One region of the Streptomyces sp. NPDC001156 genome, then DNA from elsewhere that is predicted to be linked to it. Evidence: riboswitches for the same ligand, from Rfam matches in the RefSeq annotation. Region 1 holds a riboswitch; each other region holds the start of a gene.
What was found. A riboswitch is a leader RNA that binds a small molecule or an ion and turns the genes downstream of it on or off. The one in region 1 is predicted to bind cyclic di-AMP.

Region 1 (4,872 bases):
GGCTGCGGCTGACCGCTCGTGCCGACCTCACCGACGGTCAGATCGAGCACGCCGTGGGGGTGATCGGCGAAACGCGACCGTGAGTCGGCGAAACGGCCGTGCCTCGCGCGCCGTACGGGTGATGCCTACGAGCTCGCACGAACAGAGTGGGGGAGGAATTGCTACGGAAGTGACTCGGAAAGCGGTTCGAAATTGGCCGATTTGCTACCGAGTCGCAGAAACGTGATCACCTCAGTTCGGTCAGGAACTCCTTCCAGGCGCCGGGGCCGAAGACCAGGGCGGGTCCGCTCACGTTCTTTGAGTCGCGCACGGCCACCAGGCCGGACCAGCGTCCGGGGCCGGGCAGAGCGGTCTCGACGCAGTTGTTCATTCCCGTGCTGCGACTGCTGCGCAGCCACCGCACTCCGTGCAGCAAGGTGCTGGAAGGGATGTGTCGAGGCAGTGCTGACATGGTGACTCCTTATGCGTCGCCGGCCAACGCGGCGATGTAATCCAACGTGTCCTCGGGGGAAAGGGCGTGGATCCGAAGGGAGTTGAAGGCCTCGCTGTAGGCCTGGAGGTCTTCTTTCCGCTCCAGGTAGAGGCTACTCGTCAAGTGGTCGAGAACAACTACATCCAGATCAGATCTGCTCGGAAATGAGAAGATAACGAAAGGTCCGGTAATGCCGATATGCGCCCCGGCGGCGAACGGCAGGACCTGGAGCCGGACCTGGGGCAGTTTGGCCGCGTCCAGGAGCCGTTGCAGCTGGCGCGCCATGACCTTCGGACCCCCCACCTCTCGGTGCAGCACCGCCTCGTCCAGAACCGCCCACAGGCTCAGCGGCGGATCGGCGCGCAGCACGTCCTGCCGGGCCAGCCGCACCTCCACCAGGGCGTCCAGCTTGTCGTCCTCCAGACCGTCGACGGCGGCCCGGGTCACGGCCCGGGCGTACTCGGGCGTCTGGAGCAGCCCCGGCACCACGGAGGTCTCCAGCGTGCGTATCCCGCTCGCCTGTGACTCCAGGCTGATGAAATCGCGGTAGGTCGGCGGCAGCACCCCGCGGTAGGCGTTCCACCAGTTCTGCCGCCCGCCGCCGTCCTCCGAGCCCGCGAGCATGAGCAGCAGCTCCCGCAGCTCGGGCTCCTCGACGCCGTACGCGTCCAGCAGCCGGCCCACGTCGGCCGGTTTGACCCCGCTGGCACCCGTCTCGATCCGGCTCACCTTGGACTGGTGCCAGCCGACCAGGGCGGCTGCCTCGCCGCTCGTGAGCCTCGTCCGGGCGCGCAGGGCGCGCAATTCGGCGCCGAGTTTGCGGCGGCGCACCGCTGGTCCGTACTGCATGGCCGACTCCCTCCGCATGGCGCGCGGTTTTCACGGCGACGGTAGAGGATGAGCCCCGGGGTCGCCCAAATACGATCGGTCGTCGGAGAGTTCACCGCTTTGGGCGACAGATATATGCATATCTCGGGGGATCGCGCCCGACGGAGGCCAGGTGATGGCAGGCTGGCGAGCAGCACCCAGTCCGGAACCGTTACTCGAACCAACCGCTCGTGTCGGACTCCGGTCCCGTGGGAAAGGGACGACCGTCGCCATGGCAGATCATCAGGAAGCATCCGTCACTCTGCCGAGCGATCCCGCCTCGGTCTCCGCCGCCCGGAAATATGTCTCCGACATTCTCATCGAATGGGGGCTGCCGGGCGACGCCGAAGTCGCCGACACCGTACGGCTGATCGTGTCCGAACTCGCCACGAACGCCATCCAGCACACCCTGGGGCAGTCACCCACGTTCACGGTGGACGTCGTCCTCGACCGGGACGAGTTATTACGCATCGGCGTCACCGACAGCCACCCGCGTTTCCCCAAACGCCTGCCCGCGGCCGTGCAACAGGACAACGGCCGCGGAATGGTGATCATCCGCTGGCTCGCCGCGGAGTACGGCGGCAAGCTGAGCGTGCGGCCCACCCGCGAGGGGGGCAAGACGGTCGCGATCGAACTGCCGTGGGCCGCACCCGTGGAGCCGGTCGCGGCGGGCGGCCAGCAGGGCTCCTGAGACCCGGCCGGCGCACTCGGCGCCGTGCCGTGTCGTCGCCCCGTGCGGACCGGCGGCCGCACGTCAGCGGGAGGGCCCGGGGGTGTCCCGGCCGTCCGCCTGGTCCGTCGTCTGGTGATCGGTGATCGCCCGCTGGACCATCCGCGGCATGACACGCCACAGGCCGACGTAGACCAGGAAGGTGCTCGCACTGGCGGCGATACCGGCGATGCGCCCCATGGCCACGTCCACCACCAGCAGCACCGACCCGGTGAACGCCAGCGTCAGTACCACAAGCCCGAGCGCGGCCAGGCGGGACGAGATCCGCACCACGGAGGGCTTCACGCGCTGCTGGAAGAGGGTGCGGTGCAGCGCCGCGGGCGAGGTGAACAGGGCCGCGGCCAGCACGGCCAGCAGGAGCGTGGTGACGTACGTGATGCGCTGGACCGTGTCGAGGGACGGGAAGCGCGAGGTGAAGGCGAGGGTCAGCAAGAACGCGAAGAGGATCTGCACCCCGGTCTGGGTGACCCGCAGCTCCTGAAGCAACTCGGAGAAGTTGCGGTCGGCGCGCTCCAGGGGTGTCTCGTTCCGATCCTGGTGAGGTGGTGGGTCGGCCATGGTGAACAAGTAACCGATTCGACCCGGCTCACGCCCCTGCGGGGCGGCGGCGCGCCGTGCCGCCACCCCGCAGGTCGAATCAGCTGACCCGTCCGTACCACACGCTCTTCGTCCAGATCTTCTGGAGCCTCACTACGTCCCCGGTCTTCGGGGAGTGCCAGATCCTTCCCTTCCCGGCGTAGATGCCGACGTGGTAGACGCTGCGGCCCCAGTGGAAGAACACCAGGTCTCCCGCCCTGCGGTGCGACGCGGAGATGTGGCGCGTCTTGTTGTACTGCGCCGCGGCGGTGCGGGGCAGTTTCTTGCCCGCCTTCTTGAACGCGTACACCGTGAGCCCCGAGCAGTCGAAGCGGCGCGGGCCGGTGGCACCGTACTGGTACGGTGATCCCTTCTTGGACGCCGCGATCTGCAGCGCCTTGGTAGCCGGAGCCGCGGCGGCGGCGTCGGTGGCGAGGCCGGGGGCCACGATGCTGCCGCCGACGGCGGCGAGAGTGAGAGCCGAGGCCGTGCCGGCCCGGGTCAGCAGCGACGGGACACGATTGAGCGCAGTCATGCGCAACCCTTCGTCAGCCGCCTGTGAAGGATGACCTGTCGGATTCGGGCTGGCGAAGTAGCCCGGCCGCTCACGCGGCTTCACCCCAAGGACCGCCCGGATCTCTCCGGCGGCCCGCCTTGCTGGGTCCTCCACTCCTGCCGATCCATTTCTGTCGACCCGTCATCCGGGCGGCGGCAGGATTCGGCGTCCGCCCGGACCGCCCCGCCGTGGTGGCGGGGGCTTGTCGTCAGCAAGGGATCTTCACTCACGAGTGTCCAAAAAACACAATGGAACCGGTGGTTTGTGGCATTACTCACCACTCACCCGTTCGGCTGGACAGCCCTTTGTTCGGGCCGCGTTGAGGGGTGGGACGAGGCCCGGACCTGCGGTGGAACACCTCATCCCGGCCCAAGGGGAAGCGTTTTGCGCATGCCTCGCGGGCCCTTGGGATCATGGACGTCTACTCCGAGTGTGGGTAACCCGTTCGGTGCGTTTGAGCCGCGGTAAAGGGGTAGAGGTCGCCGCCCGATGTGCGGTGCGCGGCAGCCGTCCAGCCAACTTCCCAGCTCCTACGCGCCGATCACTACCCGTCAGCCGACCGTCCTGCGCGACGCAGGAGGACGGAGGAGCCGTCGCTCAGGCCGGCTCCGCACCCGCACCGATCCATCAGGTCAGTCGTCCGGTCCGGGAGGCACCGTGACGCGGGCCGCGCGGCGTTCGCCGTCCAGGACGCGCAGGGCCCGGGCGAGCGTGCGGCCGTGCAGTTCGCTCTCACCGCGCTGGTGCATCAGCGCCAGGGCCTCGCGCAGGGCCACCGCCTTGCCGACCAGGGCCTGGGCGGCGCGCAGTGAGCCGTAGGTGTCCCCGGAGTGCGCGGGGTTGATGCGGCCGACGAGGTCGACCACGTCGAGGTAACGGTCGATCAGTTCGGCTTCCGCACGGGTCAGCGGGGGCAGCGGAGGCAGTTCGGGCGGCAGCATCGACGGCTCACCTCGCGCCGGGCGCGGTGCGTGATGCCTTGCGGCTCGGGATGATGCGATCGACCAGCCCGTACTCCACCGCAGCCGGGGCGTCGAGGATCTTGTCCCGCTCGATGTCGGCTGCGATCCGCTCGGGACTCTGCCCGGTGTGCCGCGCGAGCATCTCCTGCAGCCGCCTGCGCGTGCGGATGAGTTCCTCGGCCTGGATGGCCAGATCGGTGGCCTGTCCCTGGATGGGCTCGGGCAGGGACGGCTGGTGGATCAATACGCGTGCGCCGGGCAGCGCGAACCGCTTGCCCGGCGTGCCCGCGGCGAGCAGAACGGCCGCGGCGGACGCCGCCTGGCCGAGGCAGATCGTCTCCACATCGCAGCCGACGTACTGGATCGTGTCGTAGACGGCCGTCATCGCGCTGAACGAGCCGCCGGGGGAGTTGATGTACAGCGAGATGTCCCGGTCCGGAGCCAGGTACTCGAGGTGCATGAACTGCGCCATCACGTCATTGGCCGAGGTGTCGTCGATGGGCGTTCCCAGAAAGATGATCCGCTCGTCCAGCAGCTTGGAGTACGGGTCGAGGGTCCGCTGCTCGTAGCCGGTGCGTTCGGTGAACTCCGGCAGGACATAGCGGGCGGACGGTCGGTTCATGGCACACGCCTCCTCGAAATCGGCTTCCGTACAAAATGTACAGGACGTACGCTGTGTCTGGAGGTGAGCATGCTGAGAGCGAAAAAA
Region 2 (8,136 bases), on a different contig from region 1:
GTGGGGAGCCGGTCACCTGGTGGAGGACGTTAAACCTCACTGTGACCGTCTTGTGACGCAAAGTACGGAAGTGACCCGACTGGACTGACGGTGACCGTATGTGAGCGTTATCCCGACATGACTGGGTCGACATCACGCTCTGCGATGACCGATGCGGCGGTTCCGAGAGCGGGAGAGTCGATGGAGTGCTATGGGGGGCATATATGCGGATCCAGGGGCCGTGTGAGCGGCCTGACATCCGCGGGGCCGGTGTCAGGGGACCTGCGCACCCCTGATTAGGCTCCGCCCCATGGACGTACTCATCCATCTCTTCGTCGGCCTGCACATCGTTGGCATCGCCGCGCTCCTCGGCGGCTTCCTCACCCAGATGAAGGCGATGGGCCGGGGCACCGCCCGCTTCGTGCCCGGCATGCTCCACGGCGCGCTGACCATGCTGGTCACCGGAGTCGTCCTGGTCGGCCTCAACCAGGCGGACCACCACTCGGTCAACACGTTCAAGATCGGTGTCAAACTGGCCCTGCTGATCGTGATTCTCGGCCTGGTCTACGTGAAGCGGGACGAGGAGAAGATCGACAAGGGTCCCTTCGCCCTCGTCGGTGCGCTGACCACCGCGAACATCTTCATCGCGGTGCTCTGGACCTGAGGCCTCCCAGGACCGACGAGACCGCCATGGCGAGGACCACGCACCAGGCGGCCACCGCGATCCACAGCAGGACCTCACCGAGGCCGCGCAGCCAGGACACCCCGCGGGTGGTGGCGACCGACAGGCTCGCCACCGCTGTCATCCCCAACGGGAAGACCGTCGACCAGCGCCGCGTGTCATAGCGCAGCCGCGGCCGGAGCAGCTCGGCCGCCGCCAGCACGCAGTAGAAGACGAGGGCGAGGACGAGGAGGGCGAGCGTGACTTCCCGCAGGACGCCCTTGTCGTCGTTGCTCCAGAGGTAGCGCCCGCTGTGCCCGGCTGCCACGAGCCGGGACCCGGCCAGCGCGGAAATGGCGAGCGCGCCGCCCGCGATCCAGTGGTCTCCGGCACCGGTCGCCGTCTGCCGCAGGTCGAAGCACCGCAGCCCGATCAGGTAGAACACCAGCCCGAGCCAGAAGAGCACCAGCGCCGTGTGCACGAGCCATGCGGTCCCCACCGTGGCCCCGAGCATCGCCGCGAGCACGGCGACCCCCTGCGTGGCCACGCACCCGAGGAACACGGCCCCGGGCATAGGCCGCTCCCAGCGCAGTGCGACCGGGAGGAGCAAGCCCACCCACAGCGCGAAGGCCAGCGCGAGAAGCGCCTCGGCGAGCGGCTGCCCGCCCTGCATGGACACTCCCGTGCCCAGCGTGGCGGTCGCCGCGACAGGGGCGAGTGCGGTCGCCGTGAGAGCCTGCCGAGCCCACCGGTCGCGCTCCCACAGCACCCGTACGCCGACGTCGACGACGAGCCCCAGCCAGGCGGCGGCCGTCAGGGCGAGGGCGATACGGGAGAGGACCCCGTACCCGGTCAGATGCAGCCCGACCGACAGGATGCCGGTCGCCATCACGGCGGCCCCGGTGGCGGGCGGACGCTGTGTCCACCAGGTGCGGAGCTCGGAGGTGCCTGACATGCGCCTGATGCTAGGGACGCACACGCGCGATGCGTACGGGGCACGCGCGCGGGAGGCCGAAAACAACCCCACGCGCGCGTGCCCCGTACCGGAAAGGGAAACCGGCCTCAGCCGGGCCGCACCACGCTGTGGATGATCGAAGCGCCGCCGTAGTAGACCGACTCCTCGCGGACGTATGCGCCGGGCTTCGGGGCGTGGATCATCATGCCGTTGCCGATGTAGATGCCGACGTGGCTGATGTCGTCGTAGAAGAAGATCAGGTCACCGGGCTGGGCGTCGGTGAGCGAGACCGTCGTGCCGGCGTTCACCTGGTCGTACGTGGTGCGCGGGAGCGTCGCCCCGGCGGCCTTCCAAGCGGCCTGGGTCAGCCCCGAGCAGTCGTACGAGTCCGGTCCGGTGGCGCCCCACGCGTAGGGCTTGCCGATCTGGGCCCGGGCGAACGCCAGGACCTGGTCCGCCTTCGTCGCGTTCGAGGAGCCCGTGGCGGACGTGTCCGTCGAACCGGTCGTAGTGCTCGGCGTGCTCGACTGCGCCTTCTGCTGAGCCGCCTGGCGCTGCGCGGCCTCTCGCTGCGCCGCCTGCTGCCGTGCCAGCTCTTCCGCCTGGCGCTGAGCCTCTTCCTGCTTCTTCTGCTCGATCGCGGCGAGCCGCGCCTTCTCCTCGGCGGTCAGATCCGACAGCAGGTTCCGTGCGGCGGCGAGCTTCGTCTGGATGGTCGTCTTGCTCGACCTGAGGGTCTGCTGCGACTCCGTGAGCGTCTGCAGGCTCTGGGTGGCCTCGCGCCGCTTGTCCATCGTCGCGGCCTGGTCGGTGGTGTACTCGTCGACCGCCTGCTTCTGGCGACTGGTGAGCCGGCCCATCAACTGGGTCTGGTCGAAGTAGTCCTGGGGCGAGTCGGCGAGCAGGAGCGTGGCCGTGTCGGGGGCCGCCGCCCCGGTGCGGTACTGCGCGGCGGCGAACGAACCCAGCTTGTCCCGAGCCTCGTTGAGACTCTGTGTGCGTCTGGCGACGTCGTCCAGGAGCGTGTCGACGCGCTTGCGTTGGCTGGCCGTCTTCTCCTTGGCGGCGTTGTACTTTTCGGTCGCCGACTCGGCCTGGCGGTAGAGGTCGTCGACCTTTTTCTCGACCTCTTCGATGCTCGGCTTGCCATCGGTGGAGGGCGCGGCGTTGGCCGTCTGGGAGAGCAGGGCCACGGAGGTGAGGGCCGCCGTCGCGAGGGCGGGGGTCCGTATGCCTGCGATGCGCGTGCCTGAGGGGCGGGCCTTGCGGTGCGGCGCCATGGGAGGCGACTCCTTCCGTACTCCGCCTACCGAGTTAGCTGTCGGGTTCGGGCGGGTGGTTCGGAAGGCGTGCCCTACGGCCTTGCCCCGAAAGGCGGTCGGCCGATTCACCCCAGGATCGGGTGGGTCCCCGGCTCCGGCTGCCACGAGGGCGCACCGGACTCGGCGGAAGCCGCGCGACCCGGCGACCTTCGCCGGTGGGGGTCGTACGGCCCGCCGGGAACGGTAGCCAACTGATGTGGTCTGTGTGAAGGTTGATGTTCGATATGCCCGATACATTTTCGTGACCTGGCTCATGAATCCGTCGGCCCGTGGTCAATATGGGCAGTTCTGTGATGAGTTGACTCGTTCCTGTCGCGGCTGTCGGAGGGGTGTCGTCTTCCTGTCCGCACGGGCTCGAGCGGGGTCCTGGGCAGGCATGTCGGCCCCATGCGATCCGTTTCCGCTGGTGACCGATCGATCCCGGAAGGTGACGGAGTCCTTGTGGTCGGTTTCGGAAGATCATCCATCGCAGAGCCCAGGCCGGTCGGTGTGTTTCCCGGGCGGCGGCCGGTTGTCGGTGGGGCGGCCTAGACTCGGAGAGCGATGAGCAGCCTCTTTGACGACAGCTTCCTGGCGGACCTCAAGGCCACCCCGGCCGCTGAGGAGCAGCCCCCGCCGCCCGAGGACGATCACGCTCCGGAACCGGTTCCGGACGATCTGTTCGGCGGGCGTTTCGACGTACCCCCGGACCGTGAGGCGTACTACAGGGACGGCGCGCCCCGCCCGGTCATCGACCCCCAGGCACTGCTCCAGGGGCTCAACGAGAACCAGCGCGCGGCCGTTGTGCACGCCGGCTCCCCCCTGCTCATCGTGGCCGGCGCCGGCTCGGGCAAGACCCGTGTGCTGACGCACCGCATCGCCCATCTGCTGGCCGAGCGCGGCGTCCACCCTGGGCAGATCCTCGCGATCACCTTCACCAACAAGGCCGCGGGCGAGATGAAGGAGCGCGTCGAGCACCTCGTCGGCCCGCGCGCGAACGCGATGTGGGTGATGACCTTCCACAGCGCGTGCGTCCGCATCCTGCGCCGGGAGAGCAAGAAACTCGGCTTCACATCCTCCTTCTCGATCTACGACGCGGCCGACAGCAAGCGGCTGATGGCGCTCGTCTGCCGCGACCTGGACCTCGACCCCAAGCGATACCCGCCGAAGTCCTTCAGCGCGAAGATCTCCAACCTGAAGAACGAGTTGATCGACGAAGAGGACTTCGCCGCGCAGGCCGCCGACGGATTCGAGAAGACCCTCGCCCAGGCGTACGCGCTCTACCAGTCCAGGCTCCGCGAGGCGAACGCGCTCGACTTCGACGACCTGATCATGACGACGGTGAACCTGCTGCGCGCCTTCCCGGACGTCGCCGAGCACTACCGCCGCCGCTTCCGTCACGTCCTCGTGGACGAGTACCAGGACACCAACCACGCCCAGTACGCCCTCGTCCGGGAGCTTGTCGGCACCCGTGAGCACCCCGTGGACGTACCCCCCGGCGAGGACGAGTTGCAGCCGGCCGAACTGTGCGTCGTCGGTGACGCCGACCAGTCGATCTACGCCTTCCGCGGCGCGACCATCCGCAACATCCTCCAGTTCGAGGAGGACTACCCGGACGCCACCACGATCCTGCTGGAGCAGAACTACCGCTCCACGCAGACGATCCTGAGCGCCGCCAACGCGGTCATCGAGCGCAACGAGTCCCGCCGCCCGAAGAACCTGTGGACCAACGCGGGCGCCGGCGCGCGGATCACCGGCTACGTCGCCGACACCGAGCACGACGAGGCCCAGTTCGTCGCCGAGGAGATAGACCGCCTCACCGACACGGGCGAGGCGAAGGCGGGCGACGTCGCCGTCTTCTACCGCACGAACGCCCAGTCCCGTGTCTTCGAAGAGATCTTCATCCGCGTCGGCCTGCCCTACAAGGTCGTCGGCGGCGTCCGCTTCTACGAGCGCAAGGAGGTCCGGGACGTCCTGGCGTACCTGCGGGTGCTGGCGAACCCGGAGGACTCCGTGCCGCTGCGGCGGATCCTGAACGTGCCGAAGCGGGGGATCGGCGACCGTGCCGAGGCGATGATCGACGCCCTGGCCCAGCGGGAGAAGATCAGCTTCCCGCAGGCGCTGCGCCGGGTGGACGAGGCATACGGCATGGCGGCCCGCTCGACCAACGCGGTCAAGCGGTTCAACGCGCTGATGGAGGACCTGCGGACGATCGTGGAGTCCGGCGCGGGACCGGCCACCGTCCTGGAAGCCGTCCTCGAACGCACCGGCTATCTGGCGGAGTTGCAGGCCTCGACGGACCCACAGGACGAGACCCGCATCGAGAACCTCCAGGAACTCGCCGCCGTGGCCCTGGAGTTCGAGCAGGAGAGCGGCGAGGGCGCCGCCGGGGCCGCCGCACCGGGCGGCACGCTGGCCGACTTCCTGGAGCAGGTCGCCTTGGTCGCCGACTCCGACCAGATCCCCGACGAGGAAGAGGGCGGCGGGGTCATCACGCTGATGACCCTGCACACCGCGAAGGGCCTCGAGTTCCCCGTGGTCTTCCTGACCGGCATGGAGGACGGCGTCTTCCCGCACATGCGCGCGCTCGGCCAGACCAAGGAGCTGGAGGAGGAGCGGCGCCTGGCGTACGTCGGCATCACCCGTGCCCGGGAGCGGCTGTACCTCACGCGGTCGGCGATGCGCAGCGCCTGGGGCCAGCCCTCGTACAACCCGCCCTCGCGCTTCCTGGAGGAGATCCCGGACCAGCACGTGGACTGGAAGCGGAAGGGTGCCATCTCCGCCTCCGTGCCGACGGGTCCGCTCTCGGGTGTGGCGGCCTCGCTGTCGTCCTCCCGGTCGCGGTCCTCGGCCGCGGGCGCGTCCGGGTTCGCCACCAGGCGGGGCGGTGCGACGGAGAGGCCGGTCGTCTCCCTGGCGGTGGGAGACCGTGTCACCCACGACCAGTTCGGCCTGGGCACGGTCGTCGGGGTGAAGGGCACGGGCGCCAACGCGGAGGCGACGATCGACTTCGGGGAGACCAAGCCGAAGCGGCTGCTGCTGCGGTATGCGCCGGTGGAGAAGCTCTAGTCCGCGGGTCCGAAGAGGGAGCCCTCGCCGACCGGCGGGGGCCCGGCGGGGGAGCGGGTCAGGTCGGGTCCAGCCCGTGGCTGCGCAGCCACGGCAGCGGGTCTACCGCGGCGCCCCCGCCCGGCCGCACCTCGAAGTGCAGGTGTGGGCCGGTGGAGTTGCCCGAGTTGCCGGAGTATGCGATCGGGTCACCGGCCTTCACGGTCGTCCCGCTCGCGACCCGGTAGCTGGAGAGGTGGCAGTACCACGTCTCCGTACCGTCCTTCGCGGTCACGATCATCATGTTGCCGTACGCGCTGTTCCACTGCGTGCGGACCGTGCCGTCGGTCGCGGCCATCACCGTCGTGCCGTACGAGACCGGGAAGTCGATACCGGTGTGCACGGACATCCAGTTGATACCGGCCTGCCCGAAGTAGGCGCTGAGCCCCTTCCGCAGGACCGGCAGGACGAACTTCGGACGCAGCCGCTCCTTGAGCGCCGCCTCCGCCGCCGCCTTCTTCAGCTCGGCCGCCTGCTGGGCCTTGAGGTCGATGCGCTCCTGGGTACGGCTCGCCCGGTCGGCGAAGTCGTTCGCGCCCGCGGAGAGGCTCTGGAGCTGCGAGTCCAGTTTGATGTTGGCGGCGGACGGTTTCACCGGAGTGGCGGCGGAGGCGCTCGTCGTGCCGGTGTCCTCTCCGCCGGTGCCGACGGACGCCGCGGCGATCCCGGCGACCCCCATCACGCACACCGACGGTACGGCGACCGTCAGCAGTGCGGAACGCCTCGCGGGGGGACGGCGCCGGGACCGGTTCGCGCCGCGGGAGGCGGCACGCGGTCCGGGGACCGGCGCGAACTCCTCCTGCTCTTCGAGCAACGGGGCGTCATCGGGTGCGTCGTCCGCCGGTCCCTGGTCGTCGGCGGTTGTGTCCTCGTACGGGAAGTCGTCGAAGGACTCGGCCGCTTCGAAGGTCGCGATGGCCTGCTGGTCGAACGGCTCGGCGTGGTCGAACGTCGAGGTCGCCTCGTGGTCGAAGGACTCCGGGACCACGTGCTCGAAGGTGGCCGTCGCGGCCGCCGCCTCGGTCTGCTGGTAGTGCGCCTCATGCTCGGTGGTGGCGCCCGAGTTCCACTGCGTGGCGTCGTAGGCACCCGTGTCGTAGGACTGCGTGCCCCATTCCCACTGCTGGGTCGGGTCCGCCTGCCGGCCGCCCTCGAGCCAGGCGTGGGCGTCCCACTGGCCGGTGCCGTCGGCGGGCGCGGCCTGCGCGGGGATTCCGGCGAGGTGCTGGTAGCCGGCCGCCCAGGCCGATGTGTCATGGGCGCCGGTGTCGTACGCGACGTAGTGCTGGGCGGCGTACCCGTCGTAGTGCGCCGTCTGGTGCGTGCCGGTGTCGAGGCGCGTGTGGGCGTCGGCGGACCACTGAGTGGCGTCGTAGGAACCGGTCGAGCCGCCGCCCGGGAGGTCACCGAAGAGCGGGTCGGTCGCGAAGCTCGCGGTCGCGTGGCCACCGGCGCCGTAGGCGGCCGCGGTGGTGTCGGCGTACGTGGTGAAGTCACCGTACTGGCCGCCCTGCCCGCCGTACGACGCATAGTGCGCCGAGGAGGCATCGGAGGCAGGAGCCGGGGGAGTTGCGGTCCCCGACGGGTGACGGTCGTTCACCAACTTCTCTTTCGCCTCGACAGCAGGGGCTGGCAGAGCAGTGCGGTGACTGTACCCGGCGGTATGCGGGCGCGACAATCTTCTGCAGGTTTCCCTCCGGCAGGAAACGGGCATTCGGCCGTGTTTCGGCGGCTAAAGGCAAGGCTTTGGCTCTTCGTTCGATGAATGTTCGAGGGTGTGAGGGTGTCCGGGAGTTGTCCGACAGCTGTATCGCGGCTGTGCCAGGCGCGGTTGAGGGCTGTGTTCCGGCCGGGGGAGGACCGGATCGTGCCGACCGCCGTGGACAGCGGCGGCGCCCGAGGGCTACGCCACCGTGAGGCCGCCGGTGGGGGCCGCGGCCCTTCCCGGCTGCTCGAGGTCCAGTGCCTGCCGTATCCCGGCCGCGACCGTGGGGTGCACAGGCAGGGCGAGATGGCCGATGCCACTGACCCGTATGTTCTGCGCGAGCAGGTCCGGGTGGTCGACGCAGGCCGTCTCCAGCGGATCCATGAGGGGATCGAGGTCGCTCCAGAAGCTCACGAAGTGCGTGCGG
Region 3 (8,136 bases), on a different contig from region 1:
GGCGCTGGCCGCGCTGAACCGGGTCTTCGGCTACGAGACCTTCCGCGGCGAGCAGGAAGCGATCATCGAGCATGTGGTGGCCGGCGACGACGCCGTGGTGCTCATGCCCACCGGCGCCGGCAAGTCGCTCTGCTACCAGATCCCGGCCCTGGTCAGACCCGGCACGGGCGTGGTCGTCTCGCCCCTGATCGCGCTGATGCAGGACCAGGTGGACGCGCTGCGGGCGCTCGGCGTGCGCGCGGGGTTCGTCAACTCCACGCAGGACTTCGAAGAGCGGCGCATGGTGGAGGCGGAGTTCCTGGCCGGCGAGCTGGACCTGCTCTATCTGGCCCCCGAGCGGCTGCGCCTGAACGCCACCCTCGACCTGCTCTCGCGCGGCAAGATCTCGGTGTTCGCCATCGACGAGGCGCACTGCGTGTCCCAGTGGGGCCATGACTTCCGGCCCGACTATCTGGCCCTGTCCCTGCTCGGCGAGCGCTGGCCGGAGGTCCCCCGGATCGCGCTGACGGCGACGGCGACGCAGGCCACGCACCAGGAGATCACCCAGCGGCTCGGCATGCCGAGCGCCCGTCACTTCGTGTCGAGCTTCGACCGGCCCAACATCCAGTACCGGATCGTCCCGAAGGCCGACCCCAAGAAGCAGCTGCTCACGTTCCTGCGCGAGGAACACGCAGGCGACGCAGGCATCGTCTACTGCCTCTCGCGGAACTCGGTGGAGAAGACGGCCGAGTTCCTGACCCGCAACGGTATCGAGGCGGTGCCGTACCACGCGGGCCTGGACGCGGGCACACGCGCCGCGCACCAGTCCCGGTTCCTGCGCGAGGACGGACTGGTCGTCGTCGCCACCATCGCGTTCGGGATGGGCATCGACAAGCCGGACGTACGGTTCGTCGCGCATCTGGACCTGCCGAAGTCGGTCGAGGGCTACTACCAGGAGACCGGCCGCGCGGGCCGCGACGGGCTGCCGTCCACGGCGTGGATGGCGTACGGGCTGAACGACGTCATACAGCAGCGCAAGCTCATCCAGTCCGGGGAGTCCGACGAGGAGTTCCGCCGCCGGGCCCAGGCGCACCTGGACGCGATGCTGGCGCTGTGCGAGACCGCCCGGTGCCGCCGCGGTCAGCTGCTGGCCTACTTCGACCAGGACCCCGGGACCGGCGGCTGCGGCAACTGCGACACCTGCCTGGTGCCGCCGGACACCTGGGACGGCACGATCGCGGCCCAAAAGGTGCTGTCCACGGTGTGGAGGCTGGACCGGGAGCGGCGGCAGAAGTTCGGCGCGGTGCAGATCGTCGACATTCTGCTGGGGCGGCGCACGGCCAAGGTGATCCAGTTCGACCACGACCAGCTGTCCGTGTTCGGCATCGGCGAGGAGCTGTCCGAGGGCGAATGGCGCGGCGTCATACGGCAGTTGCTGGCGCAGAGCCTGCTGGCGGTCGAGGGCGAGTACGGGACGCTGGTGCTGACCGAGGCCAGCGGTGCGGTGCTGCGGCGGGAGCGCGAGGTGCCCCTGCGCAAGGAGCCGCCCAAACCCACGGTCACCCGGTCCGCGGCCCCGAAGGGTGAGCGTGCGCCGAAGGTGGCGGCGGAGCTTCCGGCCGAGCTGCTGCCGGTCTTCGAGGCCCTGCGCTCCTGGCGTGCGTCCCGGGCGAGGGAACAGGGCGTCCCGGCCTATGTGATCTTCCACGACGCGACGCTCCGCGAGATCGCAACGGCCCGCCCGAGGACGGTGGCCGAGCTCGGCGCGATCGGCGGAGTGGGAGAGAAGAAACTCGCGACGTACGGGGAGGGGGTGCTCGGCGTCCTGGCCGCCCTCGACGGGCCGGCGGAGGAGGATTCCGCGGACGGTGGGCCGGTGTCCGGCCAGGGCCCCGACCCGGAGTGGCCGGAGCCCGAGGACGAGCCCGAACCGGAGGACTGGGCGTAGGTGCTGCCGGGGGGCGTCTTTCGGCGACGGGCGGCCACAGCGCCCGCACCGTGGCCCCCAGCAGCGTCTCCTGCCCGCTCTCCGGGATGCCGCCGGCTCAGCTGCTCGGTACCACCCGGCCTGACACCTCTCCGAGGCCCACCCGCGTCCCGTCCGGCCCCGGTGCCCACGCCGTCATCGTCACCACGTCCCCGTCCTCCAGGAACGTCCGCTTGCCGTCCGGGAGTTCGAGCGGGTCCCGCCCGTTCCAGGTCAGCTCCAGGAGTGAGCCGCGCTCGCCCTCGGCCGTGCCGCTCACGGTGCCCGACCCGTACAGGTCGCCCGTCCGCAGCGACGCGCCGTTCACCGTCATGTGCGCCAACTGCTGCGCCGCCGTCCAATACATGGTCGAGAACGGCGGTTCGGAGATCACATGGCCGTTGACCGCCACGGACATGTGCAGGTCGTAGCCCGCCGGTTCGTCCTGTGAGTCGTCGAGGTACGGCAACAGGGTGTGCGTGCGCTCCGGCGGCGCCACCCGTGCCTGCTCCAGCGCGTCCAGCGGGGTGAGCCACGCCGAGACGGAGGTGGCGAACGACTTGCCGAGGAACGGTCCGAGCGGCACGTACTCCCAGGACTGAATGTCCCGCGCCGACCAGTCGTTGAGGAGGCAGAGACCGAACACATGGTCGCGGAAGCCGGACAGCGGGACCGGCCGGCCCATCTGCGACGGCACACCCACCACGAATCCCACCTCGGCCTCGATGTCCAGGCGGACGGAGGGCCCGAAGACCGGCACCGGGTCCGTGGTCGCCTTGCGCTGGCCCTGCGGACGGACGACATCGGTGCCGGACACCACCACCGTGCCCGATCGGCCGTGGTAACCGATGGGCAGGTGCTTCCAGTTGGAGGGCAGCGAGTCGGGCGCGTCGGGGCGGAAGATCCGGCCGACATTGCGGGCGTGGTTCTCGGAGGCGTAGAAGTCGACGTAGTCCGCCACCTCGAAGGGCAGATGCAGGGTGACCTCGGAGAGCGGGCGCAGAAGGGGTTCGACGGTCTCCCGGTGCGCGGGCACCATCACCCACGCCGTCAGCGCCCGGCGCACGTCCGACCAGGCGGTGCGCCCCGCCGCCAGCAGCGGGCCGAGCGACGGCCGCGCCAGCAGGGCGGCGTAAGGGGAGCCCAGTGCCAGCGCCGCGGCGCCCGCGTCCAGTACGTGGTCGCCCAGACGGACGCCGACGCTCCGATCGTCCGAGCCGATGGGCGAGAACACGCCGTAGGGCAGATTGTGCGGGCCGAAGGGGTCGCCCTCGGGGAGGTCGAAGGGGGGCATCTGATGCTGCCTCGCTTTCGTGCACTTCTGGTGTGCCGGGCATGGGAAATGTGTTCCATGTGGTCGCCGCACACGTTACGGGGGAGTCGCCTGTCTGGGCAGTGTCGAAGTGTTCGCTATGTCCGAATAGGTCTTGTCGGAGCAGTCAATTCCGGCTTGGCGTCCTTCAGGGATATGGACGGGGTGGGGCCGGTCCATAGGGGGACACGTGGGGGACCCGTGGCCGACAGGGCCGGCAGTGTGCCGTTCGACGCGGACCGCGACGTACCGGGGCTCATATTGAAGGCTTCCCTCCCTGGGAGGGGATTGTCCACCCTCCAGGGCTGAGCGGGGATTTACGGCTCAGGCTGCCGCCTGGGCCAGCGGCCCCGGCGGTCTTACGCCCTCGACACCGTCCGGGTTCCAACCTGCCCGGACCAGCATCACGCGGGCGGAGTTCTTGTCCCTGGGGGACACGGCTCCGCACACGGTGCAGGCATACGTTCTCATCGAGAGAGGGAGTGCGTGCTTGGTTCTCGCTCCGCACGTTGCGCAGTCCATCGTGGTGTGCGCCGGGTGCACCAGACGCACGTCTCGCGCGTGTTTGCGGCCCATCTCGACCAGGGCACGCTTGGTCGCGGCGATGGCGGCATCGGCCGCCTTGCGGGCCATGGTGGTCTTCGCGAGGAACCTCGGATGGAAGTCCTCCACCGCAACCCCGTCATGGCCGCGCATCACACCCTTGGCCCACTTGCGGCCGGTGTCCTCCCGCTGCCTCGCGATCTTCTTGTGCAACTTCGCTGCCTGCGCTTGCGCCTTCTGGTAGCCGGCGGATGCGGGCTGCCCCTTCGGCCGGCGCCGCCGGGCCATCATCCGCTGGTACCTCGCCAGCCGCTGCGCGGCCCGCTTGCCGTACCCGCCATGCGGGAGGTCATAGGCGTCATCGGTGGTGGTGGCGGTCTCCTTCACACCCCAGTCCACACCCAGGACGCGGCCGGTCTCAAAGAGCGGCTCAACCTGAGCCGGGACAACGAAGGACACGTACCAATGTCCGAGGCTGTCCCGGTACACGCGCACGCTCGACGGGTCCGCGGGCAGCTCCCGCGACCACACCACGCTCACCACGATCCCGCCCGCCAGGTGCACACGACCGTCCTTGATGCGAAAGCCCCGCCGGGTGTAGTTCAGGCTCGGCCGCGCCTGCCGCTTCTTCTTCCACCGGGGCATCCCCGCCCGACGGTGCGCCGCAACCCGGTCCTTGATGTCCTTGAGGGCCTTGGCGCGAGCCTTGGCGAAGTCGCGTATCACCTGCTGCTGAGGCACGCTCGCGCCCTCAGCCAGCCACGGCATCCCCCTGCGGGCCTCGGTCAGCATCTTGTCGAGCTGAGCCGGGCCACACGTCAGCTTCTCGCCTGTTGCCCTGGCCTGCACGTGGACCTGTTTGGACTTGGCCACGCATTCGTTCCAGATCCACCGGCAGCGATCCCACTCGGCTTCGAGTCGGCGCCTGGCCGTGTTCGACAGGCGCACACGGAAGGTGTACCGGGCATGCCCGGCGTCCTTTGTGGCCGCTGCTGTCGTCATGCATCCGAACCTACCCGGGAGGACTGACAGTTGAGAGTTCTTGATCATCGTGGGCGACATCACCGCCGTGCGGGGTCGACACCGGATCGCCCTGACGGCGATCCGGCTACCCCTGCCCTGCTCCGCAGGAGTCCGATTCATCCCCGGCCTGAAGGCCGGCGCATCCTCGGAGGAACCCGGTGAAGAGCTCAACGGCGCGTGGGGCAGGGGGAGTCGAGCCGCCGGTCGCCGTTCCCGGGGGCCGTGACGTGAGGGAGGATATCCGTGCGTGCCGGGCTGCGTGGGATATCGGATGCCGTCCGGTAACCGCCCGAACGCTGAGGTGTTTCCATCCGTATTCTCTGATCATGGCCGCACCCCTCGCTTACTCGCTCATCGCCACTGACCTGGACGGAACGCTGCTGCGTGGTGACGACACGCTCTCCGACCGGTCACGGGCCGCACTGGAACGGGCCACCGCGGTCGGTGCACAGCACCTGGTGGTGACGGGGCGCCCGGCGCCGAGGGTGCGACCGCTGCTCGACGACCTCGGCGGGAGGGGGCTTGCGGTGTGCGGACAGGGCGCGCAGGTGTACGACGCCGGCGCTCAGCGGCTGCTTTTCTCCGTCACCCTGGACCGGGAGTTGGCCGAAACCGCGCTCGGCAAGATCGAGGCCGAGGTGGGGCAGGTGTACGCGGCCGTGGACCAGGACGGAGTGCACGGGCTCACGCTCATCGAGCCCGGCTACCAAATGCCGCATCCCACGCTGCCCGCGGTGCGGGTGGAGCGGCGCGAGGACCTGTGGTGCGAGCCCATCAGCAAGGTGCTGCTGCGCCACCACGCCCTGTCCGACGACGAGTTGGCGACGGTGGCCCGTGGCGTGGTCGGTTCCCTGGCTACGGTCACCATGTCGGGACCCGGCACCGTCGAGCTGCAGCCGAGCGGCGTCACCAAGGCGACGGGGCTCGCGCTGGCCGCCGGTTTCCTGGGCCTGAGCCCGTCAGGGACCATCGCTTTCGGGGACATGCCCAACGACATCCCCATGTTCGACTGGGCGGCGCAGGGCGTCGCCATGGCCAACGCCCACCCGGAACTCAAGGCGGTCGCCGACGAGATCACCACGTCGAACGAGGACGACGGCGTCGCCGTCGTCCTCGAGCGGCTGTTCCCGGCCGCCAGCCCCCGGCCGCCAGCCCCCGGCCGGCGGCTGCCGGTCAGGCGCTGACGGCCCGCGGACCTCAGTAGGCGCTGTTGACGTTGTCGATCGAGCCGTACCGGTGGGCGGCGTAGTTGCACGCGGCCGTGATGTTCGCGACCGGGTCGTAGGGGTCGAAGGGCGTGCCCGACACGTGGTACGTCCGGAAGGTCGGGTCGATGATCTGGAGGAGCCCCTTGGACGGGATGCCCTTGCGGGCGTTGGAGTCCCAGAGGTTGATGGCCTTCGGGTTGCCCGAGGACTCGCGCATCACGTTGCGGTAGATGCCGTTGTACGAGCCGGGGATTCCCTTCTGGGCCATGATCGCGAGCGACTGGCGGATCCAGCCGTCGAGGCTACCGGCGCGGGACGTCACGCTGGCGGCCTTCGTCGGAGCGGCCGGCGTGGCGGCCGAAGCGCAGGTCGCACCCATGATCGGCAGGGCGAGAACCACGGCTCCGGTCCCCGCGGCGGTGAGTGCGCGGCGGATGCGGGTGGCCTTGGAGTTGCGGTCCTGGCGACGTGCGGGCAGGGCGAAAGCGGACATGTGGCATTCCTCTCCGGCGCCTGCGAGGTGAGCTGTCGGGTTCGGGCGGGGAGGTGCCCGGCCGTGTCCTCGGTGTCGAGGCACGGCTTCACCCCAAGCCGCTCCGGCACAGTGTCCGGCCCGGCGACTTACCTGGGTCCCCCGCTCCTGCCGTGGTGGGTCGATGGCTTCTCGAGCGGCGGCAGGATTCGGCGGCCCGCTCGGGTCGAAGGGAAGGTATGCGAGAGCACATGTCGGGAACAAGCCTGGATGTCATGCTCCGACCCGATTGACCATGACATCGGGGAATAAGGGGTGTGATCCTCTTTGTCGAGAGATGCTCAACTTGGCATACGCAAAGGGTGATTGGGTGACCCGCCCGAAAGCCCCCCTCCGACGGGTGCGTGACTCAATTCACTTCGCCCTTACGTGAGGCGCGATTGGCAACTAAGGGGCTAATGTGGCAATTCGGACAGGCGGATGCGCGCACCTCTCCCGCCCGGCATTCCGGCCAATCGGGCATATTGCCCCATAAGGGCTTGAGGTGGCGATCGGATGCCTCGCCTCTATCCCGTTCCGCGGGGGATCCGCTTCTCCCATGTGCGGTGGAACACCACCTCGTAGCCGTCCTTGCAGACGACCTCGTGAGAGGTGACGAAGTCCGTCTCGGTGCAGGTGAGCTCCGCGTGCGTCTCCACCCTCGCGTCCCAGCCCGACTCCGGGCGGTGCAGCCGGACCGACCAGTCGCAGCGGATGCGGGCGGTCAACGGACCCGAGTCCTCGATGGTGTACGCCTCCAGCGCGTCCTCGCTCACTTCGAGGCCGTCGGGATACACGCGCGTGCCGTCCCGGCGCGGGTCGACGACCAGGAGCCACTCGCCCTTCGCCACGTCCCGCACCACCAGGCGCTCCGGGCGGGGTTCGTCGAGCGTGGCCGGATCGCTGACGCCGAGCGGCTCGGACTGCTCCGGTTCCTCGAAGGCGATGTGCGGCCCCTGCTCCCGGGTCCGCACCGGGAGTTCCAGCGAGCTTCCGGCGGGGTCCAGCGTGAAGCCCGCCTCCGAACCGGGCCGGGGCCACGCCCACGGCCAGTACGCGGAGGAGACGGCCAGGCGGATGCGGTGACGGGGCGGGAAGGCATGGCCGACACCGCTCAGTTCGAAGACCACGTCCTCCGTCGTGCCCGGAATCCAGGGGGCGGGCCGATCAGGACCGCGGCGCGCCCACAGGTTCAGGACTCCACGGGTGACCAGTGTCGACGAACCGTCGGGCGCCACATCGCAGAGACGGGCGACCACTTGGCCGCCCGGCACCGGACAGGTCAGCCGCAGCCGCACCCGGGGACGGCCCAGCACCCAGGTCTCCTCGGCGGGTTCGAACTCGAAACACACCGACCTCGCGTCCTCCTCGCGCTGGTCCGGCGGCAGATCGGCGTGGTCGCCACGGGGAGCGAAGCCGCCCGAGTCGAGGCCGGTGTGCATCGGGGACCGGACGGGCACGGACGCGCCCTGGAGTGCGTACGGGACCCGGGTGACGTTCGGCGAGGGCCAGGACGGCTCGCCGACCCAGCGGCCCGGGAGTGCGTCGTAGTGCGTCGCCGGAGGATGCGGGTCGCTGATGTACACCCGCAGCG
Region 4 (8,136 bases), on a different contig from region 1:
GATGGCTCCCGCCTGAGTCCGCCCGCGCGCATCGCCGGGCGTCTCCCGGGTTTGAGGGCATTGTCAGTGGCGCAGTGCACTATCGAAGACCGGGAGGTGAAGCAGGTGCGGGAGATCGCCTATGACTGCGACGTGCTGGTGATCGGAGGCGGAATCGTCGGCCTGTCGACGGCCTATGCGATCACACGTGCCGCTCCGGGCACGCGGGTGACGGTCCTGGAGAAGGAGCCAGGCCCGGCCCGCCACCAGACGGGGCGCAACAGCGGGGTGATCCACAGCGGGATCTACTACCGCCCCGGCTCCCTCAAGGCGCAGTACGCGGTGCGGGGCGCCGCCGAGATGGTCAAGTTCTGCGCGGAGTACGACATCGCGCACGCCGTGACGGGCAAGCTGATCGTCGCCACCGAGCGGGAGGAGCTGCCGCGTCTGCACGGACTGATCCAGCGCGGCCGGGAGAACGGCATTCCGGTGCGGGAGCTGGGCTCCGCCCAGATCTCGGAGTACGAGCCGGAGGTGCAGGGCCTTGCGGCCATCCATGTGGGCACGACCGGGATCTGCGACTACGTGGCGGTCGCCCGGCAGCTGGGCGAGGCGTCGGGGGCGGAGATCCGGTACGGCGCGCAGGTGGTGCAGATCGACCGGCGCCCTTCCCTCGGGGTCGCCGCGCGCACAGACGACGGAACGGTCCTTCGCGCACGCGTTCTGGTCAACTGCGCCGGGCTGCACTGTGACGAGGTGGCCCGGCTGACCGGTGACGACCCGGGCATGCGCATCGTGCCCTTCCGGGGCGAGTACTACGCGCTGCGGCGGCCCGAGCTGGTGCGGGGCCTGGTGTACCCGGTGCCGGACCCGGCGTTTCCGTTCCTCGGGGTGCATCTGACGCGGGGGATCGACGGAGAGGTGCACATCGGGCCGAACGCGGTGCCGGCGCTGGCGCGCGAGGGGTACGGCTGGGGAGTCGTACAGCCGCGGGAGCTAGGCGGGACGATGGCCTGGCCGGGCGCGTGGCGGATGGCCCGGCGGCACTGGCGCTACGGGGCGGGGGAGCTGCGCCGGTCGGTGTCGAAGGCGGCGTTCACCCGGGCCGTGCGCAGACTGCTGCCGGGTGTCGGCGAGGACGACCTCGTACGGACCGCGGCCGGGGTGCGGGCGCAGGCCGTGCTGCGGGACGGGACGCTGGTGGACGACTTCCTGATCCGTGAGGGCGCGCGGACGGTCCATGTGCTGAACGCTCCGTCGCCCGCCGCCACCGCTTCGCTGCCGATCGGCCGGGAGGTGGCACGGCGGGTGCTGGCCGGGCTGGACCAGGGGTGAGCCACCGCCCGGCACCGAGTGCGGACGACGGTCCGGTTCACGGGCCCGTGCTCGCGGGTGCCGCCACGGCGCCCACGCCTGCCCTCATGTGCACCGGACGGCACGATCGCCCGCGGCCGTGGACGGACTCGACCGACCGGGCCGCATCGGCCCGTAAAATTGGTCCCACTGTGTCTGAGTCCATCGACTTCGCTTCCGAAGACCACCACGTCATCGCCCCCCGCGGACCCATCACCCCTGCCGCCGGAGCGTCCCCTCGGCCTGCCCGGGCCAAGGGCGAGCCGCGCTTCCCCGACGGGCCGATGGCCGATCCGGCCGGGTCGCACTTCGAGCGCCGGATCCGTAGTTTCCAACCACGGCGCAGCCGGGTGACGGCCGGGCAGGCGGACGCGCTGCAGCGGTTGTGGCCCGCTTGGGGGCTGGACATCGACGGGCAGCGGATCGTCGATCTCGCGGAGCTGTTCGGGAACACGAACCCCGTCGTGCTCGAGATCGGCTTCGGCATGGGCGAGGCCACCGCGACGATGGCCGCGGCGGACCCGGCCACCAACGTCCTGGCCGTCGACGTGCACACTCCCGGCCAAGGCAACCTGCTGAGTCTCACCGATCGAGGCGGGCTGACCAACGTCCGGGTGGGCAACGGCGACGCGATCATCCTGCTCCGCGAGATGCTGGCGCCGGACTCGCTCGACGGGCTGCGCGTCTACTTCCCCGACCCCTGGCCCAAGAAGCGCCACCACAAGCGGCGCCTCATCCAGCCCGAGTTCCTCGCACTCGCCGCCACCCGCCTCAGGTCCGGCGGGCTGGTGCACTGTGCGACGGACTGGGAACCGTACGCCGAACAGATGCTCGAGGAACTCACCGCACATCCGGAGTTCGAGAACACCCAGCCCGACGGCGGTTTCGCGCCCCGTCCCGACTTCCGGCCGCTGACCCGTTTCGAGGGCCAGGGCCTGGAGAAGGGTCATGTGGTGAACGACCTGCTCTTCCGGCGTGTACAGCACCGGGACCAGCCTTCCGCGGGCGACTGAGCCGCGGGCCCCTCACCAGGCCCCGTCGCGGGCGGCGCCCCTTCCTCGTTAGGGTCGATGCCGTGGCCACGTTTCCCCCGTACCCGTCGCATCCGGCCGGCGACTCCGGTGGAGGCACCCTGGGGCACCCGCACTGGTGGCAGAGGCGGTGGGTGCGCTACGGCGCGTCGATCACACTGCTGACGCTCTCCGGGCTCGTCATCCTCGCCCTCGTACGGGAGCAGACCGGCACCAAGGGCTTCCTGGTGGGGCTGGGCCTCGCGGTGCTGCCCGTGCCCCTGCTCGTGGCCGCGTTCCGCTGGCTCGACTGGGTCGAACCGGGACCGTGGCGCAATCTGCTCTTCGCCTTCGCCTGGGGTGCGTGCGCGGCCGCGCTCATCGCGATCGTCGCGAACAGCTTCGCGACCAAATGGATAGCGACCGCCACCGCCGACCCGCACGGCGCCGACACCCTCGGTGCGACCGTCATAGCGCCCGTCGTCGAGGAGTCCGCGAAGGCCGCGGCCGTGCTGCTGGTCTTCCTCTTCCGCAGACGGGACTTCACCGGGATCGTCGACGGCGTGGTGATCGCCGGGGTCACCGCGACCGGCTTCGCCTTCACCGAGAACATCCTCTACCTGGGCACCGCCTTCGGCACGGACGAGCTGAGCGGGCAGCGGGGGCTCGCGTCCGTGACCGCCGCGACCTTCTTCGTCCGCGTGGTGATGTCCCCCTTCGCCCATCCCCTGTTCACCGTGCTCACCGGCATCGGCTTCGGCATCGCCGCCCTCACCTCGGAGCGCAAGCACCTGCGCCGGGTCCTGTTGCCGCTGGTCGGGCTGCTGCTCGCGATGGGCATGCACGCCATGTGGAACGGATCCTCGGCATTCGGCGACTACGGGTTCTTCGCGGTCTACGCGTCATTCATGGTGCCCGCGTTCGCGCTGCTGACCTGGCTGGTCGTCTGGACGCGGCAGCGGGAGCTGCGGACCGTGCGGGAGGAGCTGCCGGTGTACGCGGTCACCGGGTGGCTGGGCCCGGTGGAACCGTTCGTCCTCGGCTCGATGCGGGCCCGGCGGCTGGCCCGGGAGTACGCACGCCACCACTTCGGGAAGCCCGCGGCACGTTCGGTGGCGCAGTACGAGGCGTACGCCACCTCGCTCGCGTTCCTGCGCCACCGGGGGCGCCGGGGCCGGGCCGACGCCGATTTCGTCGTACGGGAACGGGAACTGCTGGACGAGCTGTGGGCGCGGCGGTCGGTGGCACGGCCGACGCTCGCATACGCCGCGCGGGCCACGACACCGGTGGCCCCGCCGGTGGTGACACCGCAGGTCCCACCGATCTACGGGTACGCCCCGGCGTACTGGCCGGGGCCCTACGGTCCGGCGGCGCCGTATCCCACCTACAACCCGTACCGCTCGTAGCGGTCGCGGAAGGCTCGGCGCCGCCGGACCCGGGGGGACGACCGGGGGGAAGCGGGCGGCCCTTACGCCGACGCCGCCGTCAGCTTCGCCGCCTCGTCGTCCGTCAGCGTCAGGTCCCCCACCGCCAGCAGGGCCGGGAGCTGTTCCAGCGTGCGGGCGGAGGCGATCGGGGCCGCCACCGTCGGCCGGCCCGCGAGCCACGCCAGGGCCACCGTCGCGATCTCCGCGCCCCGCTCCTGCGCGACCTCGTCCAGGGCCGCCAGCACGCGCAGTCCTCGCTCCGACTTCAGGTACTCACCGGCACGCCCCGCACGCGCCGAGTCCACCGTCGTACCCGGCCGGTACTTGCCGGTCAGGAATCCGGCCGCGAGGGAGTAGTACGGGACGGCCGCGAGACCGGCGCGGGAGGCGACGCCCTCCAGCGTGCCCTCGTATGTGTCGCGCGAGACCAGGTTGTAGTGCGGCTGCAGCGCCACGTACCGCGCGAGGTTCTCGCGGTCGGACAGGTCGAGGGACTCCTGGAGGCGTTCGGGGGAGATGTTCGAGGCGGCGATGGCACGCACCTTGCCCGCCTTCACCAGCTCGTCCAGTGCGCCGATGATCTCCTCCACGGGCACCTCGGGCTGGTCGAAGTGCGTGTAGTAGAGGTCGATGTAGTCGGTGTCCAGACGGCGCAGGGACGCGTCGGCCGCCGCCCTGATGTTGGCGGCGCGCAGGCCCTGGTACTCCGGGTGCTGGCTGACCTTGGTGGCGATGACGACGTCCGAGCGGTTGCCGCGCGCCTTGACCCACTTGCCGATGATGGTCTCCGACTCGCCGCCCTTGTTGCCCGGGGCGAAGGCCGAGTAGGAGTCAGCGGTGTCGACGAAGTTGCCGCCCGCCGCCGCATAGGCGTCGAGCACCGCGAAGGACTGGGCCTCGTCCGCGGTCCAGCCGAAGACGTTGCCGCCGAGAGAGAGCGGAAAGACCTCGAGGTCGGAGGAACCGAGCTTGCGAAGAGAAGTCATGCTCAATCCCAACGCCCGTACCGGACGGGCGCCTTCCGGAACCGCCGCAAAATTCGCGTAAACAACCGGATCGACGTATTCCGACTCGAGACGACGACCACGACCGGCAGTCCTGACGTGGGGGGGTTACGTCAGGACTGCCGGAGCCGGGGAGGGAGGCCGCGGAGGGCCCGCCCGAACCGTCAGGGGTTGAGACCCCTGCTCTGCAGCCATGCCATCGGGTCGATCGCGTCACCGCCGCCCGGGTGGACCTCCAGATGCAGGTGCGGCCCGGTCACGTTGCCCGTCGCGCCCACGCGGCCGATGACATCGCCCGTGGCCACCTTCTGGCCGACGCTGACGCTGATCGACGACTGGTGGCAGAACCACAGCTGCGTGCCGTCGTCGAGGGTCAGGATCGTGCGGTAGCCGTACGATCCGGCCCAGCCGGCCTCCGTGATGGTGCCGCTGTGGATCGCCTTGATGAGCGTGCCCGTGGGAGCGGCGAAGTCGAGGCCCGTGTGGTACCCGGAGGACCACATGGCGCCGGCGTCACCGAAGCGGGAGGTGAGGGTGTAGGAGGAGGTCGGCAGCGTGAACTGCTTGGCCAGTTCCGCCAGCCGTTCCGCCTCGGCCTTCTTCTTGGCCTCTTCCGCGGCCTTCTGCTTGTCCGCGGCGGCCTTCGCAGCCGCGTCCTCCTGCGCCTTCTTGGCCGCGGCGGCGGCCTTCTGCGCGGCGGCGTCCTCGGCGGCCCGGGCGGCCTCGACGGCGATCCGGTCCTGCTGGGCCTCGGCCTGCTGGATGATCCGGGTGCGCAGCGCCTCACCCGCGTCCTTGGTGCCCGCGGCGGCGTCGGCGGTGGAGACGCCCGCGGTGCTCAGAGGGGTGGCGGAGCCCTTGGGGGCGGCGGTGTCCTGGCCGATGAGGGCCTTGGCCGATTCGGTGACCGAGGAGAGGTCCGGCATGGATATGGACACCGGCGGCTTGCCGGTCTGCGCGGTGGCCATGCCGCCCGCGCCGACTGCGGCCATCACACCGACGCCCAAAACGGTGGAGCTGCGTGCGAGCCCTCCTCCGCGCTGCTTGCCGACGCGGTGCCGGCCGCGGACGGGACGGAGGGACTCCTCAGTGGGGTTCCACTCCTCCCAGGGGCCTTCCTCGGCGCCGGGTGCGTACCCGAACGTCTGAGTGGCGTTGGGAGCGGACGAGGTGCTCTGGGCAGGCGGGTTGGACGCCACGTGGGCGCACTCCTTTCCTTCCGTCTCGCCTACCGGGTTAGCTGACGGGTTCGGAGAGGAAGGTCTCCTACGCGCGTATACCGGCCGTGCTTCCGCGGCGGTATCCGCCCGATTCACCCCAAGTTGGTGGTTCCCCGGTTCCCTTGCGGGATTCGGCATGCGCACGGAGCCGCCTCTTGTGACGGCTGGGACGACCGCGCTGCGTTATCGAACGTTAATAGACGCGGAGCCCGGATTCCAAGCTGTTGAACAGATCCTTGACGTACTTGGCCAGGACTTTCATGCCATGACCGACCCAAAACGGGCGAGTTGGCTACGCCTCATGCACCTCACAAGTGTTGACGGTGTATCAGTTGTTATGCGCAGGGGCACCGCTCGACCACCGAGCGTCACCCATCAAGGGCGCTCGGGCCGGCGCACGGCCAGCAGGGCCATGTCGTCGGTGGCGCGGCAGCCGGTGTGGCGGGCGACCTCCTCGGTGACCGCGGCCAGCAGTGCGCCGGGACCGGGGAAGACGCGGCCGGCGAGCCGGGCGGCGGGATCATAGAACTCGCCGTGCGCGTCCCGTGCCTCCGAGACGCCGTCGGTGTAGAGGAGCAGCGTCGCCCCGGGCGGGAACTCCCACTCCTCACTACGGTCGGGCCAGACCCCGAGGTCTCCCATGCCGAGGGGTAGCGCCGGCTCACGGGCCTCCAGTAGCCGCAGCGTGCCGTCCGGGAGCAGGAGGAGGGGCGCGGGGTGGCCGCGGTTGACGATCCGGACGACCCCGCCGCCGTGCGGGATCTCGGCGAGGACCGCGGTGGTGAACCCCTCGCACGCGTCGAGTCCGTCTCGCCGAGTGCCCTCGCGCGACAGTGCCCGCTCCAGACGCTGGGCGACCGCCTCCGGGGTCGACTCCTGTTCGGCGGCCTCCCTGAAGGCGCCGATGACCACGGCGACCGCGGCCACGGCTCCCATGCCCTTGCCCCGCACGTCGCCGACCACGAGCCGTACCCCGTGCGGGGAGTCCTGCACGGCGTACAGGTCGCCGCCGATGAAGGCCCCGGCCTGCGCGGCCTCGTACCGGGCCGCGACGTCCAGCCCGCCGATCCGTGGGGCCGGCTCGGGCAGCACGGCACGCTGGACGGCCTCGGCGATCCCCCGGGCGGAGGCGAGGCGTTCGTTCTTGCGCCGGACGAGCAGGTTGATGAGGACGGCCAGGACGGCGACGGTCACGACGGTGCCCATCTCGGTGACCGCGTCGGCCCTCCCGGGAAGGCCGAGCCTGAGGTGGACGGCGAGGACGGCGAGCACCGCCGCCACACCGGTGAGCACCGTGCCGCGCAGCGAGTAGAGCGGCGCGGCGACGAGCGGCGCGGCGGTGAACAACGGGCCGGCCGTGACATCCGACGGGCCGAGGAAGTCGTAGCCGGTCCCGATGGCGATGAGCAGGGCGGGCAGGGCGCTCAGGAACGCCCGCGCGCAGAAGAAACGACGGTTCTCGCGCTCGACTCGACGCGGTGACGGGGTGTCCCCGGCACCGGCGGCCGGCACGGGTTCACCGGACGGTCGGCCGCCGGGCTGGTCGTGGTCGTCGTACGACTCCTCGAGCCACAGCGGGCCTGCTTGCTGCACCACGCGTCCAGGCTTCACGGAAGGGGAGCGGAGGGCGACCGCTGTGGGCCGGCCGGGGTATGGACCGGGAGCGAACCGGTGGACGCGCCGGGCGGAGGAAACACCGAGGGCCGGAGCCCTTTCGGACTCCGGCCCTCGGCCATCAGTAGCGGGGACAGGATTTGAACCTGCGACCTCTGGGTTATGAGCCCAGCGAGCTACCGAGCTGCTCCACCCCGCGTCGGTGATACCAGTGTAAGCCATACGCGCGACGTGAAGCGCACGGGTTTACGCCCACGCGCTTCACCAGCTCATTCCGGCCCGTCCACGCAGTCGTGGCGGGCGTCTCAGGGGCGGGTCGAGGGGGACAGCAGATGCGCGTTCGGGGCCTTCGCCAGGTCCTCGTACTGCGGCAGGAGCACCACGTCCGCCCCGGCCTCCGTCAGCACGGCGTTCCCGTCGGCCGCCTGCACGAACGTGTCCGGCTCGCGCCAGGCGGTGACCACGCGCCGCACCCCGGCGTCCAGGATCAGCCGGGCGCACGGCGCGGGCCGGGAGGCGCGGCGGGCGC

Region 2: it holds a riboswitch for cyclic di-AMP, as region 1 does, so the genes downstream of both, ACWDA7_RS32310 (NlpC/P60 family protein) here and ACWDA7_RS24340 (NlpC/P60 family protein) in region 1, are expected to answer to the same signal.
Region 3: it holds a riboswitch for cyclic di-AMP, as region 1 does, so the genes downstream of both, ACWDA7_RS10950 (transglycosylase SLT domain-containing protein) here and ACWDA7_RS24340 (NlpC/P60 family protein) in region 1, are expected to answer to the same signal.
Region 4: it holds a riboswitch for cyclic di-AMP, as region 1 does, so the genes downstream of both, ACWDA7_RS17320 (M23 family metallopeptidase) here and ACWDA7_RS24340 (NlpC/P60 family protein) in region 1, are expected to answer to the same signal.

What each region holds. Positions count from the first base shown of each region.
Region 1 is NZ_JBSFJX010000054.1:309-5,180, forward strand. It holds partial or broken gene ACWDA7_RS24315 (aminotransferase class I/II-fold pyridoxal phosphate-dependent enzyme) at 1-83, shown strand, start outside; gene ACWDA7_RS24320 (DUF397 domain-containing protein) at 227-451, opposite strand; gene ACWDA7_RS24325 (helix-turn-helix domain-containing protein) at 461-1,321, opposite strand; gene ACWDA7_RS24330 (ATP-binding protein) at 1,572-2,030, shown strand; gene ACWDA7_RS24335 (DUF6328 family protein) at 2,094-2,627, opposite strand; gene ACWDA7_RS24340 (NlpC/P60 family protein) at 2,707-3,180, opposite strand; cyclic di-AMP (ydaO/yuaA leader) riboswitch at 3,185-3,369, opposite strand; gene ACWDA7_RS24345 (hypothetical protein) at 3,834-4,142, opposite strand; gene ACWDA7_RS24350 (ATP-dependent Clp protease proteolytic subunit) at 4,150-4,785, opposite strand.
Region 2 is NZ_JBSFJX010000094.1:23,511-31,646, reverse strand. It holds gene ACWDA7_RS32320 (hypothetical protein) at 290-643, shown strand; gene ACWDA7_RS32315 (tellurite resistance/C4-dicarboxylate transporter family protein) at 621-1,595, opposite strand; gene ACWDA7_RS32310 (NlpC/P60 family protein) at 1,703-2,875, opposite strand; cyclic di-AMP (ydaO/yuaA leader) riboswitch at 2,884-3,053, opposite strand; gene pcrA (DNA helicase PcrA) at 3,461-5,965, shown strand; gene ACWDA7_RS32300 (M23 family metallopeptidase) at 6,024-7,604, opposite strand; gene ACWDA7_RS32295 (esterase/lipase family protein) at 7,908-8,136, opposite strand, start outside.
Region 3 is NZ_JBSFJX010000015.1:59,711-67,846, forward strand. It holds gene recQ (DNA helicase RecQ) at 1-1,927, shown strand, start outside; gene fahA (fumarylacetoacetase) at 2,025-3,239, opposite strand; gene ACWDA7_RS10940 (RNA-guided endonuclease InsQ/TnpB family protein) at 3,582-4,802, opposite strand; gene ACWDA7_RS10945 (HAD family hydrolase) at 5,150-6,007, shown strand; gene ACWDA7_RS10950 (transglycosylase SLT domain-containing protein) at 6,021-6,509, opposite strand; cyclic di-AMP (ydaO/yuaA leader) riboswitch at 6,529-6,697, opposite strand; gene ACWDA7_RS10955 (CocE/NonD family hydrolase) at 7,070-8,136, opposite strand, start outside.
Region 4 is NZ_JBSFJX010000030.1:15,365-23,500, forward strand. It holds gene ACWDA7_RS17295 (MFS transporter) at 1-16, shown strand, start outside; gene lhgO (L-2-hydroxyglutarate oxidase) at 67-1,314, shown strand; gene trmB (tRNA (guanosine(46)-N7)-methyltransferase TrmB) at 1,485-2,345, shown strand; gene ACWDA7_RS17310 (PrsW family intramembrane metalloprotease) at 2,408-3,748, shown strand; gene ACWDA7_RS17315 (aldo/keto reductase) at 3,811-4,755, opposite strand; gene ACWDA7_RS17320 (M23 family metallopeptidase) at 4,938-5,972, opposite strand; cyclic di-AMP (ydaO/yuaA leader) riboswitch at 5,984-6,140, opposite strand; gene ACWDA7_RS17325 (PP2C family protein-serine/threonine phosphatase) at 6,369-7,589, opposite strand; tRNA gene ACWDA7_RS17330 (tRNA-Met) at 7,733-7,806, opposite strand; gene ACWDA7_RS17335 (dihydrofolate reductase family protein) at 7,913-8,136, opposite strand, start outside.